Sphaerotilus montanus: one gene and its partner. The protein of the gene in region 1 interacts with the protein of each later gene in a pairwise test. Links are inferred from orthologs where the notes say so. Each region holds a gene or a part of one and is shown on either strand. Other genes may lie near its edges.

Region 1 (3,196 bases):
GGAGATGCAGCTGCTCAGGCGCATCCCGCCCGAGTTCCGGGTCGATGCGCACCACTGGCTGATCCTGCACGGGCGCTACGTCTGCCAGGCGCGCAAGCCGCGCTGCTGGGAATGCGCAGTGGCGGACTGCTGCGACTTCCAGCCGAAGACACCGGCGCCCTGAGGTAGCGGCGGGTCAGGCGTGCAGCGCGGCCCAGCCGAGCAGGCGCTTCTGGATCTGGCGCACGCCGTCGGTCAGGCACGCCGGGCCGGGCTGCAGGATCTCGCTCGACTTGATCTCGAACACCTGCCCGTTCACGACCGCCGGCACCGCCTCCCAGCCGGGGCGCGCCATCACCTGCTCCGGCCGGAACTTGCGCCCGCACCACGAACCGAGGACCACGTCCGGCGCGCGCCGCACCACCTCCAGCGGGTCGGCGACGATGCGGTTCTTGCCGAGCGACTGGCCCGCCAGCTCCGGGAAACACTCCTCACCGCCGGCCAGCACGCTCAGCTCGCTGACCCAGCCGATGCCGGTGATGATCGGGTCCATCCATTCCTCGAAGTAGACCCGCGGACGCCGCGGCAGCGTCCGGCCGATGGCGGCCACCTCGTCCAGCCCGGCCTGCAGTTCAGCCAGGAGCGCCGCCGTCTTGTCCTGTGCGCCAACCATGGCCCCGACCATCGCGACCATCTGCAGGATCTCGGCGACGCTGCGCTGGTTGAACACATGCACCGACACGCCAGCGCGGATGAGCTGGCTGGCGATGTCGGCCTGCAGGTCCGAGAAGCCGAGCACCAGGTCCGGCTCCAGGTCGAGGATCTTGTCGATTTTCGCGGTCAGGTAGGCCGACACCCGCGGCTTCTCCTGCCGGGCCCGCGGCGGGCGCACCGTGTAGCCGGAGATGCCAACGATGCGCTGCTCCTCGCCCAGCAGGTACAGCGTCTCGGTCGTCTCCTCGGTGAGACAGACGATGCGTTTCGGAAACAGGTCGGTGGCCATGGACGGGTATCGCCGGATCAGGCCGTCGTGCGCATGCCGAGCTTGCCCAGCAGCGCGCGGTCGCGCTCGGACTGCGGATTGCCGGTGGTCAGCAGCTTGTCGCCGTAGAAGATCGAGTTCGCGCCGGCCAGGAAACACAGCGCCTGGATCGCCTCGCCCATCTGCTCGCGGCCGGCGGACAGGCGCACACGCGCCGTCGGCATCGTGATGCGCGCCACCGCGATGGTGCGCACGAACTCGAACGGATCGAGCTTGTCGGCGTCGGCCAGCGGCGTGCCTTCGACCTTGACCAGCTCGTTGATCGGCACCGACTCCGGGTACGGCGTCAGGTTGGCGAGCTGCGCGACCAGCCCGGCGCGCTCGGCGCGGCTCTCGCCCATGCCGACGATGCCACCGCAGCAGACCGACATGCCGGCCTTGCGGACATGCTCCAGCGTGTCGAGGCGGTCCTGGTAGTCGCGGGTGGTGATGATGCGGCCGTAGGCTTCCGGGGCGGTGTCGAGGTTGTGGTTGTAGTAGTCGAGGCCGGCTTCTTTCAGCGACTGCGCCTGCGTCTCGGACAGCATCCCGAGCGTGCAGCAGGTCTCCATGCCGAGGTCTTTCACGCCAGCGACCAGTTCGGCCACCTTCTCGATGTCGCGGTCCTTCGGCGCGCGCCAGGCCGCGCCCATGCAGAAACGGGTCGCACCCTGCCCTTTGGCATCACGGGCAGCGGACAACACGGCGTCGATGTCGAGCATCTTGCTGGCCTCGACGCCGGTGTCGTAGTGGACGGACTGAGGGCAATAACCGCAGTCCTCCGGGCAGCCGCCGGTCTTGATCGACAGCAGCGTGGAGAGCTGCACCTCGTTGGCGTCGAAGTGCTGGCGGTGGACCTGCTGGGCCTGCCAGAGCAGGTCGTTGAAGGGCAGGTCGAACAGCGCCTCGATCTGCGCGACGCTCCAGCGGGCGTCGGCGGCCGGGGTGGCGGGCTTGGCGGGGCGGATCAGGGTGATCGGCTGGGCAGTGGCGAGGCTCATGCGGTGGGCTCCTGGGGGTTCTGGGAAGGTCGGGGAGACAGTGCGAGGATCGTGTCGGCGAGGCGCTCGACATCGGCCACGCTGTGCGCAGCGGACAGCGCGATGCGCAGCCGCGCGGTGCCGGCCGGCACGGTGGGCGGGCGGATGGCGGGCACCCACAGGCCGTGCTGGCGCAGGCCGTCCATCAGCGCCAGCGCCGTGGCGTTGTCGCCGACGATCAGGGGCTGGATCGGCGTGGGCGAATCGAGCAGGCGCCAGCCGGTGCCGGCCAGCCCGGCGTGCAGGCGCTGGCGCAGCACGCCGACCAGCTCGGCCAGCCGCGCACGGCGCCAGTCGTCGCGCTCGACGCAACGCAGGCTGGCCCGCAGCGCCTCGGCCAGCAGCGCGGGCGCGGCGGTGGCGAAGGTGTAGCTGCGCGTCTTCTGCAGCAGCCACTCGACCAGCGTGGCGTCACCGGCGACGAAGGCGCCCGCGACACCCAGCGCCTTGCCAAGCGTGGCCATGTAGAGCACGCGCCGCGACGCCGTCGCCCCGACCAGCCCGAACTGCGCCAGCGTGCCCCGCCCCTGCGGACCGAGCACGCCGAAGCCGTGGGCGTCGTCGATCAGCAGCAGCGCGTCGTGCTGCTCGCACAGATGGAGCAGGCGCGGCACGTCGGCCACGTCGCCGTCCATGCTGAAGACAGCGTCGCTCAGCACCAGCTTGCGCCGGGCGGTGCAGGCGGCGAGCTGCCGGCCGAGCTGGTCCAGGTCGGCGTGGGCGAAACGGTGGATCGTCGCCTTCGACAGCCGGGCGCCGTCGATCAGGCAGGCGTGGTTCAGCGCGTCGGAGAACAGCGCGTCGCCCTCGCCGACCAGCGCCGGGATGACCGAGGCGTTGGTGGCAAAGCCGGCGTAGAAGTACAGCGCCCGCGGCAGGCCGACGAAGCGCGCCAGTTCCTCTTCGAGCGCCGCGTTCGCCACGCTGTGGCCGCTGACCATTGGCGAAGCGCCGGAGCCGACGCCGTAGTGCCGAGCGCCCTCACAGGCGGCGGCGACCAGCGCCGGATCGCCCGCGAGGCCTAGGTAGTCGTTGCTGCAGAAGGCCAGCAGGCGCTCGCCATCGACGCTCAGGTAGCCGTCGCCGAGCGGGCGCACGACGCGGCGGCGGCGCAGCAGGTGGGCCGCGTCCAGCGCCTGCAGGTGGGCGGGCAGCT
Region 2 (3,189 bases), 1.0 Mb from region 1 along the record:
GTAGCGCGGGGCGAGCGGATCGACGGAGGTCAGGTCGAGCAGCGGCTGCGCCGGGCCGGCCGCGCCGGAGGCGGGCATGCCCGGCATCGCGGCGAATTCGGGCGCCGGGCCGAGCAGCGTGGGCGGCGCGTAGGAGACGCCGCGCTCGGCCTGCCAGTTCGACGCCACCAGCCCGCTGGCCGCCGCCAGCAGCAGCACGGCGAACAGCGCCACCACCGCCATCGACACCAGGCCGACGCGATCCCCCTGCAGCCGCTTCCAGGCCAGCGACCAGACGCCTTCGGAGCGCTGTGCGGAGCGTTCAAGGGAACGTGTCACGACGGTCATTTCAGCGTCACCCGGGGATCGACCGTCTTGTAGAGCAGGTCCGTGAGCAGGTTGATGACCATCGTGATCACCGCCAGGTAGATGGTCACCGCCTGGATGACCGGGTAGTCGCTGCGGTTCACCGCCATCCACACTTCACGCCCCAGACCCGGGATCGAGAAGAAGACCTCGATCAGGAAGGAGCCGATGAAGATGCCGGGCAACTGCATCGAGATGTTGGTCAGGATCGGGATCATGGCGTTGCGCAGCACGTGTTTCAGCAGCACGGTGCGCTCGCTCAGGCCCTTGGCGCGGGCGGTGCGCACGTAGTCGTGGCCGATCTCGTCGAGGAAGAAGCTGCGGTACAGGCGCATCTGCGGCGAGATGCCCACCATCACCGCCAGCAGCACCGGCAGCGGCGCGTAGGTGGTCAGGTTGGTCCAGACGCTGCCCGTCCAGCCCTGCACCGGGAACCAGCCGAGCTGGAAGGCGAACAGCCACTGCCCGACGATGACGTAGACGAGGAAGCTGATCGACAGCGCGACCGTCGTCACCACCATGATTGCCCGGTCGGTCAGCGAGCCGCGCACCGCCGCCACCGCCAGCGCGAACGGAATCGCCAGCAGCGCGTCGAGGACCAGGATCGGCGCCATCACCGTCAGCGTCGCCGGCAAGCGCGACGCGAACAGGCTGGCGACCGACTCGTTCGTCGCCCAGCTCTTGCCCCAGTCGAAGCGCAGGATCTGCTGCACGAAGATCCAGAGCTGTTCCCAGACGGGCTTGTTCAGGCCAAGCTGCTCGCGGATCTGGTCCACCTGGGCGGCGGAGGCGTTCAGGCCGGCGAGGATCTCGGCCGGATCGCCCCCGAAGGACTTGAACAGGAAGAACACCAGCAGTACGACACCGACCAGCGTCGGCACCATCTGCCAGAGGCGGCGGAGCAGGTAAGCACCCATCAGAGGCGGTCTCCATCGACGAACACGGCCAGCTCGCCCGCCTGCAGCGCCACCCAGTCCTCGTTGCAGGTCAGCGGCTCGGTGACCACCACGGCGACGCGGTCCTGCGGCGTCGTCAGGTCGGCGAAGTCCACGGTCAGGTCGGCGTCCTGCAGTTGCGCGGCGGCGAAGGGGTGGCGGCGCAGCACGTAGTGCAATTTGGTCGAGCAGTGGGCCCAGAGCGCCTCGCCCTGGCTGAGCAGGAAGTTGAAGGTGCCGTGGCGGGCGATGGTGGGCGCCAGCTCGGCCAGCGTCTGCGTCAGGTCCGGGATGCTGGGCATGCGGGCGTGGTTCTTGGCCAGCTCCTGCAGTAGCCAGCAGAAGGCGCGCTCGCTGTCGGTGTCGCCCACCGGATGAAAATTGGCGTGCAGCTTGGGCTGGAAATCGACCAGGTTGCCGTTGTGCGCGAAGACCCAGTAGCGGCCCCAGAGTTCGCGCATGAAGGGGTGCGTGTTCTCCAGCGCGACGCGGCCCTGGGTGGCCTTGCGGATGTGGGTGACGATGTGGCGGCTGCGGATCGGGTAGCGGCGCACCATCTCGGCCACGGGCGAAACGGTGGCGCTCTGGTGGTCGACGAAGAGCCGCACGCCCGGGCCCTCGAAGAAGGCGATGCCGAAGCCGTCCTTGTGCTCGGCGGCGCGGTGGGCGAAGCCGGTGAAGCTGAAGACCAGGTCGGTCGGGGTATTCGCGTTGAGGCCGAGCAGCTGACACATGGGCCGAGACATTACCATGCCGCCCAAGCCTTTCCAGCGCTTTCCAGTCTTGCAATCCCGGGAGTTCGATCAATGGATGCTTTCCTGACGCAGCTCGGCCGCCACCTGGCGGACCGCTGGCGTGCCCAGCGCCAGCCGCGCACGCTGCGTGCATTCCGCTGCCTCTGCAGCGCGCCGGTGTTCTTCCGCAACAGCGGCTGTCTGTCGTGCGGGCGTGCGCTCGGCTATGACCCGGCGCAGCGGCGGCTGCTGGCGCTGGATGTGCGCGGCGATGCGCTGATCGAGGCCCGGCCGGCGTCGTCGCTGCACCTGCGCAGCGCGCGGCAGTTCCACCGCTGCGCCAACGCCGTGTCCGCCGCCAACTGCAACTGGCTCGTGCCGGACGACGAGCGCAATGGCGCGGGCGAGCGGCCACTGTTCTGCGTGGCCTGCCGCCTGAACCGCGTCATCCCGGACCAGACCGTGGCCGAGAACCAGCGCGACTGGGCGCTGATCGAGCAGGCCAAGCGCCGGCTGGTGTCGCAGTTGCTGGCGCTGGGCCTGCCGGTGCAGTCACGGCTGGCCGGTGCGGGCGGCGAGGACACGCAGCGCGGGCTGGCCTTCGACTTCCTGCGCCCGCTCGATGGCCAGCCCGTGCTCACCGGCCACGCCAGCGGCATCGTCACGCTCAACGCCGACGAGGCCGACGACCCCACCCGCGAGCGCATCCGCGCCAGCCTGCGCGAGCCCTACCGCACGCTGCTGGGCCATTTCCGGCACGAGGTCGGCCACTATTACTGGGACCGTCTGGTGGCCACGACCGCCTGGCTGCCCGCCTTCCGCCAGACCTTCGGCGACGAGCGCGCCGACTACCGCGCCGCGCTGGAGCGCAACTACCGGCTCGGCCCGCCGCCGGACTGGGCCGACTGGCACGTCAGCGCCTACGCGAGCTGCCACCCCTGGGAGGACTGGGCCGAGACCTGGGCGCATTACCTGCACATGGTCGATGCGCTCGACACGGGCCTGAGCTTCGGGCTGGACGCGGACGATGTCGAGGTCGATGTGGAGCCCTTCGACGAGGCGGTGCTGGCGCAGCCGGATGCGGAATTCCTGCGGCTGGTGAATGCCTGGGTCGAGCTGACGGCGCTGCTCAACGAACTCTCGCGCAGCATGGGCGAGCCGGACTTCTACCCCTT

The links.
Region 2: the proteins of bioB (region 1) and BDD16_RS09860 interact in binary tests that used the Escherichia coli proteins (3 or more experiments, as listed by UniProt). The link is inferred for Sphaerotilus montanus from one-to-one orthologs.

Annotation. Positions count from the first base shown.
Region 1 is NZ_JACCFH010000001.1:3,187,827-3,191,022, reverse strand. The notes cover bases 1-3,000. They hold bioB (biotin synthase BioB), read right to left. Parts: upstream 2,002-3,000; coding sequence 1,000-2,001; downstream 1-999. Other genes in these bases: bioF (8-amino-7-oxononanoate synthase), read right to left, coding at 1,998-3,000; BDD16_RS14610 (cobalamin-binding protein), read right to left, coding at 176-982; nth (endonuclease III), read left to right, coding at 1-163. Outside these bases: more of bioF, read right to left, coding at 3,001-3,196. UniProt on the Escherichia coli protein: Catalyzes the conversion of dethiobiotin (DTB) to biotin by the insertion of a sulfur atom into dethiobiotin via a radical-based mechanism.
Region 2 is NZ_JACCFH010000001.1:2,169,222-2,172,410, forward strand. Bases 139-3,127 are described here. They hold BDD16_RS09860 (class II glutamine amidotransferase), read right to left. Parts: upstream 2,015-3,127; coding sequence 1,262-2,014; downstream 139-1,261. Other genes in these bases: BDD16_RS09850 (ABC transporter permease), read right to left, coding at 139-327; BDD16_RS09855 (ABC transporter permease), read right to left, coding at 324-1,262; BDD16_RS09865 (zinc-binding metallopeptidase family protein), read left to right, coding at 2,087-3,127. In the rest of the region: more of BDD16_RS09850, read right to left, coding at 1-138; more of BDD16_RS09865, read left to right, coding at 3,128-3,189.